Linked DNA regions of Microbulbifer sp. GL-2. The main gene of each other region encodes a partner of the protein of the gene in region 3 in a complex. Links are inferred from orthologs where the notes say so. Each region holds a gene or a part of one and is shown on either strand. Other genes may lie near its edges.

Region 1 (2,959 bases), 200 kb from region 3 along the record:
GGACGCCCTGCTCGGAACTGGGTTTAGTGGGGAATTGCGCACAGATGTCGCCCACGCAGTGGAGAGAATTGAGAAAAGCCCTGGACCGGTCTTAGCCGTGGATATCCCCTCCGGCCTGAGCGCCGATACAGGAGCCGCCGGCTTCGCTGTCACGGCAGATATGACGGTGACTTTTATTGGGCGCAAACTGGGCCTCTACTGCGGCCGGGGTCCGGCACTGTGTGGCGAGGTGAAGTTCGAGGACTTGGGTGCTCCTGCGCAAGCCTATAGCGCCGTTCAGGCCTTGGCACAACGCTACACGGCGGCGAGTATTAAACGCCTACCGGCGCGCGCAGCGGATAGTTTTAAAAATCAGTTTGGCCATATCCTGATCGTTGGTGGCGACAGCGGCTTTGGCGGAGCAGCATTAATGGCCGCCCAGTCCAGCGCGCGCGCTGGTGCTGGCTTGATTTCCCTGGCCACCCGCCCGGAGCACTTGTCCGCAGCTTTGACTCGCTGCCCTGAAGTGATGGCACACCCGGTTATTTCCGGACAGGAACTGGAGCCACTTATTGAAGGCCCCAGTGTTATTGCGGTAGGCCCTGGCCTCGGTCGCTCTCCCTGGAGTGAGCAGCTGCTTGCCCGCGCTGGCCGTGCAAAGGTGCCCCTGGTGGTGGATGCCGATGCATTGAATATCCTGGCCGAAGGCCGGGTATTGGCCGGCATGAAGCGAGATGACTGGGTACTGACCCCCCATGTGGGAGAGGCGGCGCGTCTGCTTGGCATTGATACCGCGGAAGTCATGGCCAATCCCCGTGCGGCAGCTCTCGCAGTTCAGCAGAAATTCAGTGGTGTGGTGATACTTAAGGGTGCGGGTACTGTGATCGCCCATGAAAGTGGTGTCGACCTGATTAACGCAGGCAATCCGGGTATGGCTTCCGGTGGTATGGGCGACCTGCTGACGGGAATTGTTGCTGCACTGATCGGCCAGCACCTGCCATTGGTGGAGGCGGCTCGCCTGGCGGTATGGCTGCATGGAGAAGCGGGTAACCGTGCCGCAGAGGAGGGTCAGCGCGGTTTATTGGCGACCGATTTACTGCCCTGGATTCGACGGTTGGTGGACTGACTGTGAGTGAACTCAAATTGTATTTAGCGGACGAAGAGGCAACGGTGGCTGGCGGAGAGGCGTTGGGCCGAGCCTGCCTGGCCAGTGGTCTACAGGAGGGGCTGACCCTGTACCTGAACGGTCAATTGGGTGCTGGAAAAACCACTTTTTGCCGAGGAGTGTTGAGAGCATTTGGCCATGAGGGCGCAGTAAAGAGCCCCACTTATACATTGGTGGAGCCCTATGAAATGGGCGCCCAGCGGGTTTATCACTTCGATCTGTACCGGCTTGGTGATGCTGAAGAGTTGGAGTTTATGGGAGTGAGGGACTATTTCGCCCCCCACTGTCTGAGTCTGGTGGAATGGCCGGAGCGCGGTGCCGGTGTATTGCCGGAGCCGGATTTGCAGCTGGACCTGGAAGTTCCAGATAGTGGCAGGCAGCTACTATTGACTGCCTGCACCGGCCGAGGCAGCGCAGTGCTCGGTATGATGGAAAAATTGTTGCGGGACTAATGAGCAGACCTTGTTTAGAGGGTGCGTGAATAACAATAAGTGAAAGGACTGGGATGTAATGAGTTTGATGTGGCGGACACTGGTGGCCTTGGTTTTTGGGCTGGCGATGATAGTGCCGCTGGAGGCGGCAGAAGTGGAGGGTGTGCGTCTGTGGCGTGCGCCGGATCATACGCGCCTAGTTTTTGATTTAAGCGGGCCGGCGGAACACAAGCTCTTTACCCTGAGTGGGCCGCACCGGGTAGTGGTGGATATTGCTGATACCAAGCTGCAGGCCCAGTTGGATGCACTGGATTTAAAAGATACTCCTATCGCTCAGTTACGCCATGCGCGTCAAAACAAGAAAGACTTACGCGTGGTGCTCGACCTCAAACAACAGATCAAGCCGCGCAGTTTCGCTCTGCGCCGCCACGAGCAGTTGCCAGATCGCTTGGTAATAGACCTTTACGACAAGGTCAAGAGCGAGGAAAAAACCCTGCAACAGGTCAGTCGGGAGCGAGATATTGTAGTGGTTATTGATGCCGGGCATGGTGGTGAGGACCCCGGGGCCCTGGGGCCCGGCAGGCTGCGGGAGAAAGATGTGGTGCTGGCCATTGCCAAACAGCTGAATAAGCGAATTAATAGTAAGCGCGGCTTTAGCGCCAAGTTGGTGCGCTCCGGTGATTATTACGTTGCACATCGCGATCGGGTAAATTTTGGTCGCAAACGGGGGGCTGACCTGTTTGTCTCTATCCATGCAGATGCTTTTACCCGCAAGGATGCCCGCGGTGCTGGTGTCTATGCTGTATCCACCCGGGGCGCCACCAGTGAAACGGCGCGCTTCCTGGCCCAGCGGGAAAACGAATCGGACTTGATTGGGGGTGCTGGCAGCCTGAATCTGGGGGATAAGGATGACACTCTGGCCGGTGTATTGTTGGATCTGTCCATGACCGCCACCATGAATGCGAGCCTGGATATTGGAGCCAGTGTACTGACACAGCTGGGATCGGTGACCCATTTACACAAGAAGCGGGTGGAACAGGCCAACTTCGCTGTGTTGCGCTCGCCTGACGTGCCTTCAATCCTGGTGGAGACTGGCTTTATCACCAATCCCCAGGAATCAAAGCGCCTGCGTGACCCGAAATTCCAACGTAAACTGGCACAAAAAATCAGCGACGGTATAGTGGCCCACTTCAGCAGTCGCCCACCGGCGGGAACCTGGCTGGCGGTTAATCAGGATGCTAGGGAGCGGCGCCATGTTATAGCCCGCGGCGAGACCCTGTCCGGTATTGCTGCGCGCTACAAGATTTCAGTGGCTGCGTTAAAAAAAGCCAATGGCATCAATACCTCTATTATCCGTGTTGGGCAGACGCTGAGCATTCCCTCA
Region 2 (2,884 bases), 1.0 Mb from region 3 along the record:
TGAAAATCTGCCTCCTCACCGCCCACCATAACGGTCAGCACGCCATTTTCAGCACCGGCCTGGCCGCCAGATACTGGCGCATCCAGAAAGCCAACACCCTTTTCAGCACCAATTGCTGCCAATTCCCGGGCAACATCAGCTGAAGCTGTGGTGTGATCCACTAACAGGCTGCCTTTTTCCATGGATGCAAAAGCGCCCCGCTCTCCATTTATCACCTCACGTAAATCGCTATCGTTACCTACGCATGTGAATACTACCTCTGCTCCTTTAGCCGCTTCAGCCGGTGTCAGGAAGCTTTCGCCTTTATATTCCTTCAGCCACTGCTCTGCCCGGCTGGCGGTACGATTGTAAACCCTCACCAGGTGGCCAGCCTTTGCCAGATAGCCGGCCATGGGATAGCCCATCACCCCCAGACCTATAAACGCTACAGTTGCCATATTCGTTACCCCCATATCATCCAAATAAGGACCGCACCGAGTATCAGACGATAAATGGCAAATGGCGCCATACCGATGCGGCTAATAAACTGCAGGAAAAAATGAATGCATAAATAAGCACTGATAAATGAAAGTACAGTACCCAATAAAATATCACCCCAAGGCACAGTCTCCAGCGCTAGCAAATCGTAGGTCAATAGCATTGCTGGTAGCGCAATAGCAGGGATCGACATCAAAAAGGAAAAGCGTGCGGCAGCTTCACGTTTCATTCCGAGCATCAATCCCGCAGTCATAGTAATACCAGAGCGGGAAGTACCGGGGACCAGGGCCAATACTTGAGCCATACCAATCAGTAATGCTTTCTTCCAGTTAAGCTGGGCTAGTGTCTGGGTACGCACTCCTCGCACATCTGCCCACCAGAGAAGAATGCCGAAACCAATCGTAGTAGTGGCAATAACAGCCGCTGAACGGAGGTTAGCTTCAATAAAGTCCTTGAATATCAGCCCTACCAAGCCAACAGGTATAGTCGCCAGCACGATCAGCCAAGCAAGCCTGCCTTCATCTGTAAAGCGCCCCTCAGTAAACCCCCCGAGCCCATCACGGATCAGCACCCAGATATCTTTACGAAAATATGAAACAACCGCAATTAATGAACCAAAGTGCACCGCAACGTCAAATGCAAGCCCTTGGTCCTGCCAACCCAGTACCTCTGCAGGCAAAATCAAGTGTGCTGAACTGGAAATAGGTAAAAACTCAGTCAACCCCTGAATCAGGGCCAACACAACAATTTGAAACGTTTCCATGAGTTACTTCTTTGATCTAATTCTTTGTCGTTTCTGCCAGGTAATCTCGTTGCGGAGATACGCCGGCTCCAGCTCTTCTGCAGTCACTACCGCACCAGCCTGATACAGCGGTACAGCCAGCTGGGCAATATCCCGTGCATGAATCAGGATATTTAGGTCAAGACCGTCCACTTGAGCCCCATTCAGGGCTTCGTAGTGCCAACCCGGGCCAGCGCCATATACAGTTGCTGATATTCCAGATTCCTTCAATGACAGCAGTGCCTGCTCAGGGTTCTGCACTGCTTCGGGTAGCAGACTCTGGTTAGGCCCATCAGAGGAGTAAACACCCCAGTAAACCTGCTGCATACGGGCATCCAGCATTGGTACTATGGGGGCCTCACTCCATTCCGGGTGAGCTCGCCGCGCCCCTAAAGCCAAAGCAGCCAGGCTGGACACCGGCACCACAGGTTTATCAGCAGAAAAGGCCAACCCCTGCACGCTACTAATTGCGATACGCAACCCTGTAAATGAACCAGGGCCACGACTGACTGCAAAAGCATCCAGCTCCGACAAGGCTAATCCCGCTTCTGCTAGTACTTCATCCACCATCGGCAGCAATCGACGGGTATGATCGCGCTCCGCCTGCACAAAATGCTCGGAAATCTGGCCACCATTGTAGAGCGCTACAGAACAGGCGCCAGAAGTAGTATCCAGGGCAAGAATTTTCACAACAATCTCAAACCGGGTAACTGAAAAGAGTGGATTGTGGCACGGTAGCAGGAGGGAGTCATGTAAATTAGCACAGCGGCAAAACTACGCTACCTAACATAGAAAACCCCGGACCATGCCGGGGTTGGCGAAAAGTCTGTTAAGCCCACCACAGGGGGTGGGCTTAAGCAAACCTACACTACGCCGCTTTCTTGGGTGGACGACCGCGGCGGGTAGCTCCGGCCTTGGGCGGGCGACCACGACGGGCAGGCGCCTTCTTAGCCGCTGCAGCTGCTGTAGCCTTTTTAGGGCGTCCGACTCTCTTAGCCGGCTTAGCTGCGGTTGTAGCCTTTTTTGGGCGCCCGACACGCTTAGCTGGTTTGGCTGCAGTAGCCTTCTTGGGGCGACCCGCTTTTTTCGCAGAACCAGCTTTTTTCGCAGAAGAAGCCTTCTTCACAACCGCTTTCTTGGCTTTTTGAGCTTCGGCCTTCAACTTGGCAGCTACTTTCTTTTCCAGCGCCTTGGCTTTGGCTGCAGCTTTCTTAGCCGCGGCCTTTATCTTAGCCTCGGCCTTCTTCTCAGCAGCCTTGATCTTCTTGGCATGAGCCTTTTCCCGAGCCTTCAGCCAGCGCGCTTCAAATGCTTTCAGCGCAGCTGCCAGGTCCTTATCTGCCTTCCTAGACAGGCTGTCCGCCAGAGTGGATACCTTTTCCTTAGCTACTGCCTCAGCGAGGCGGACCGCGTCCATTGCCTTGGCTTTGGCCAGATCCATCTTGACCATTGCCAGCTTGGCGCGCAATTCCTTCGCCTTACTATTGGCATTTGCCAATGAAGTCTTAGCCGCTGCCGTATTGCTTTTTTGGGCACGCGCTTTTGCTTTCGCAACACGATCAAGCTGAGCATCCAGTGACTTGCTCGCCGCATCTACTGCTTTCTGCGTTTTCACGACTACTGCCG
Region 3 (3,004 bases):
TGCCAGCTGGCTATATTGATACTGTTGCCGGATGGCTCCAGTAGATGAAAGGGTTTCTGCCCTTCCAGAAACCAAAAAAGCAGCCCTTCGGCTGCTTTTTTCGATACGCAGGGAAGCGCGCAATCACGGCCAAATAAATTCTACCGGCCACAATTTCTGCGAAGCCTGGTTGTACTCATCCCACAGCTGACGGTAAGTTTTCTGCTCGACCGGATGCAATACTTCTGGAGCAATCTCCGCCAGAGGCTGTAAAACAAAGGCGTTTTTTACGATCTCACCTCGAGGTAATTTTACCCCGTCAACAGTGCCAGTCAGGTGGTCATAGGTAAGGGTATCAATATCCAAGGTGCGCGCACTGAACTTGGGCCCGGAGCGCAGACGGCCGTTGGCATCTTCAATACCGCGCAGACAAAGAGCCAGTTGCCCTACCGGCAGGTCAGTTTGCAGTCCCACCACCAGATTGTAAAAGTTATCGCCCTGGAAACCCACCGCTTCACTTTCGAAGACCCGGGACACCTGTAATTCCCCAAAATGCCCAGCCAGGGCGTCCAGCGCTGCGCGGATATATTGCGCGCGATTGATATTACTGCCGAGGCTGAGATACACCTGAGCCACGTTTACACTCCCGCAGACATCGCTGCTGCACCTTTTGCCGGCCTCTCGCCACGCTCAATAATAACACCCACATCCCTGGACCCTCTGACAGCGCCCGGCTTGGACAAACGTAGTCGCAACCAGCTCACAGAAAACTCTTCCCTGACAATTGCCGCAGCCTGCTCCGCCATGGTCTCCACCAGCAGGAACTCGCTGCTTTCAATAAAAGCGATCAAGCGCTTGGCCACCGCCTTGTAGTTGAGTGTGTACTCGATATTATCTGTGCGCGCCGCCTCGCTGATATCGAAAGCCATCTCCAGATCGAGGCTGACTGTCTGGCGCACTTCCCGCTCCCAGTCGTAGATCCCGATAATGGTATCCACCTTTAAATCCCGTATATAAACAATATCCATCTATCGGCTCTTTTCTTTTTACTACTTACTACTTACTACCTGGATGCCCCTGCAGTTTCCTAAAGTTCGGTCTTGGGCAATTCGGTCATCGGCCAGCGCGGGCGCACATCCACTGCCAGGTCGCTTTGCTCACCGGCCTTCAGGCGCAGACTACCGGCAAAGGCGATCATAGCGCCATTATCCGTACAGAATTCATGGCGCGGGTAATAGACACTGGCACCATCTTTGCTCAGGCTTGTTTCCAGGCGTTCGCGCAATAGTTTATTCGCGGAAACCCCACCGGCAATGACCAGCGTTTTGTACCCGGACGCCTTGATTGCGCGGCGGCATTTAATCACCAAGGTGTCCACTACCGCCTCCTGGAAGGCCGCCGCAATATCCGCGCAGGTCTGCTCATCCGGCAGGCCATCCTCGAGGGCGTGCTGACGCACCGTAGTCAGGGTGTAGGTTTTAAGGCCGGAAAAACTAAAATCCAGCCCGGGTCGATCGGTCATCGGGCGCGGGAAGGTAAAGCGCTTGGGATCCCCCTTCTCGGCCAGGGCAGCCAAACGCGGACCGCCGGGGTAATCCAGGTCGAGCATCTTTGCCGCTTTATCAAAGGCTTCACCGGCGGCGTCATCCAAAGACTCACCCATCAGCTCGTAATCACCAAGGCCGCGCACTTCCACCAACTGGGTGTGGCCACCGGATACCAGCAGTGCCACAAAAGGAAAAGCGGGAGGGTTCTCCTCCAACATCGGTGCCAATAGATGCCCCTCCATATGATGCACCGCCACCGCCGGGATATCCCAGCCGTAGGCCAGAGCACGGCCGGCACAGGCACCTACCATCAGTGCACCTACCAAACCGGGGCCAGCGGTAAAAGCCACACCGTCCAGATCAGAGTGCCTGGTATTCGTTTTGGCCATGACCTGGCGTACCAGAGGCAGCAGCTTGCGCACATGATCGCGGCTCGCCAGCTCCGGAACCACACCACCGTAATCGGCATGCAGGTCGACTTGGCTGAACAGGGCATGGCCAAGCAGACCGGATTCTGAGTCGTAGATAGCGACGCCAGTTTCATCGCAGGAAGTTTCTATACCGAGGACGCGCACTTGATCTCATACTCGTGACTGCTTCGAGGGGCGGTTATCATACTGGAAAATGGGGTTGCGATCCCGTAGGGGAGTGTTTAGAATTTGCGCCCTCGCTGTGAACCGGCCACCGGATGCAACTGCGAGAGCATTGCCGGAATGGCCGAGAGAAACGAATTTTTAACAGGTATCCTAATGCCCTCTGTACGAATTAAAGACAACGAACCTTTCGATATCGCTCTGCGCCGCTTCAAGCGCTCCTGTGAAAAAGCAGGCGTACTGTCTGAAGTACGTCGTCGCGAGTTCTACGAGAAGCCGACTGCTGTGCGTAAGCGCAAAGCCGCTGCCGCTGTAAAGCGTCACGCCAAGAAGCTTCAGCGCGAAAACCGCAAGTTCCAGCGCCTCTACTAAGAGCCGCAGGCAGCATTAAGCCTGTCGCAGCGAGGCAGCCGGACGGGCTAAGCCCCGTAGCGGTCCTATAAAACGGCGTGCGAGCCATACTCGCGCGCCGTTTTTCGTTTTACGGTTTGCATTCTCCCTTCGCTCCGGACGCGCTATCCTTAGCATCCCAATTCTATAATTCAACGCCAATTCCGGAACACTCACTATGAGCACACTCAAGGACACCCTGACCCAGGCCACCAAAGACGCCATGAAGGCGCGAGACAAGGAGCGCCTGGCCACGCTGCGCCTGATCAATGCCGAGATCAAGCGGGTTGAGGTGGATGAGCGTATCGACCTGGATGACGCCCGCATCCTCGCTTTATTAGACAAAATGACCAAACAGCGCCGCGACTCTATCACCCAGTACGAAAAAGCCGGTCGCGACGAGTTGGCAGCGGTGGAACAGGCCGAGATCCAGGTAATTCAGGAGTTTCTGCCCAAGCAACTGAGCGAAGCCGAGATTAGCGAGATCGTCTCCAC

Evidence for each region.
Region 1: the proteins of tsaD (region 3) and tsaE are in contact, whole or in part, in a crystal structure (PDB 6N9A), measured with the Thermotoga maritima proteins. The link is inferred for Microbulbifer sp. GL-2 from one-to-one orthologs. Residues at the interface, in WP_004082750.1 of Thermotoga maritima: Cys10, Asp11, Arg49, His50, Leu82, Gly84, Gly135, Gly136, Glu154, Thr155, Leu156, Asp157, Asp158, Ser159, Glu162, Asp165, Lys166, Arg169, Leu170, Tyr175, Lys213, Thr214, Leu217, Tyr218, Gln221, Arg222, Asn324; in WP_004082108.1 of Thermotoga maritima: Leu37, Gly38, Lys46, Lys57, Val59, Lys60, Ser61, Thr63, Phe64, Thr65, Leu66, Met67, Val69, Pro71, Tyr82, Arg83, Leu84, Asp86, Asp88, Phe89, Asp93, Ile128, Asp130, Glu131, Arg134.
Region 2: the proteins of tsaD (region 3) and tsaB are in contact, whole or in part, in a solved structure (PDB 4WQ4), measured with the Escherichia coli proteins. The link is inferred for Microbulbifer sp. GL-2 from one-to-one orthologs.

What each region holds. Positions count from the first base shown.
Region 1 is NZ_AP019807.1:1,258,087-1,261,045, reverse strand. Bases 46-2,851 are described here. They hold tsaE (tRNA (adenosine(37)-N6)-threonylcarbamoyltransferase complex ATPase subunit type 1 TsaE), read left to right. Parts: upstream 46-1,107; coding sequence 1,108-1,596; downstream 1,597-2,851. Other genes in these bases: GL2_RS05415 (N-acetylmuramoyl-L-alanine amidase), read left to right, coding at 1,655-2,851; GL2_RS05425 (NAD(P)H-hydrate dehydratase), read left to right, coding at 46-1,105. Outside these bases: more of GL2_RS05425, read left to right, coding at 1-45; more of GL2_RS05415, read left to right, coding at 2,852-2,959. UniProt on the Escherichia coli protein: Required for the formation of a threonylcarbamoyl group on adenosine at position 37 (t(6)A37) in tRNAs that read codons beginning with adenine.
Region 2 is NZ_AP019807.1:21,001-23,884, forward strand. What follows is about bases 97-2,827. They hold tsaB (tRNA (adenosine(37)-N6)-threonylcarbamoyltransferase complex dimerization subunit type 1 TsaB), read right to left. Parts: upstream 1,949-2,827; coding sequence 1,244-1,948; downstream 97-1,243. Other genes in these bases: GL2_RS00085 (NAD(P)-dependent oxidoreductase), read right to left, coding at 97-437; GL2_RS00090 (undecaprenyl-diphosphate phosphatase), read right to left, coding at 443-1,240; GL2_RS00100 (hypothetical protein), read right to left, coding at 2,127-2,827. In the rest of the region: more of GL2_RS00085, read right to left, coding at 1-96; more of GL2_RS00100, read right to left, coding at 2,828-2,884. UniProt on the Escherichia coli protein: Required for the formation of a threonylcarbamoyl group on adenosine at position 37 (t(6)A37) in tRNAs that read codons beginning with adenine.
Region 3 is NZ_AP019807.1:1,061,029-1,064,032, forward strand. What follows is about bases 85-2,935. They hold tsaD (tRNA (adenosine(37)-N6)-threonylcarbamoyltransferase complex transferase subunit TsaD), read right to left. Parts: upstream 2,102-2,935; coding sequence 1,067-2,101; downstream 85-1,066. Other genes in these bases: folK (2-amino-4-hydroxy-6-hydroxymethyldihydropteridine diphosphokinase), read right to left, coding at 124-615; folB (dihydroneopterin aldolase), read right to left, coding at 618-1,007; rpsU (30S ribosomal protein S21), read left to right, coding at 2,276-2,491; GL2_RS04705 (GatB/YqeY domain-containing protein), read left to right, coding at 2,688-2,935. In the rest of the region: GL2_RS04680 (alpha/beta hydrolase), read left to right, coding at 1-44; more of GL2_RS04705, read left to right, coding at 2,936-3,004.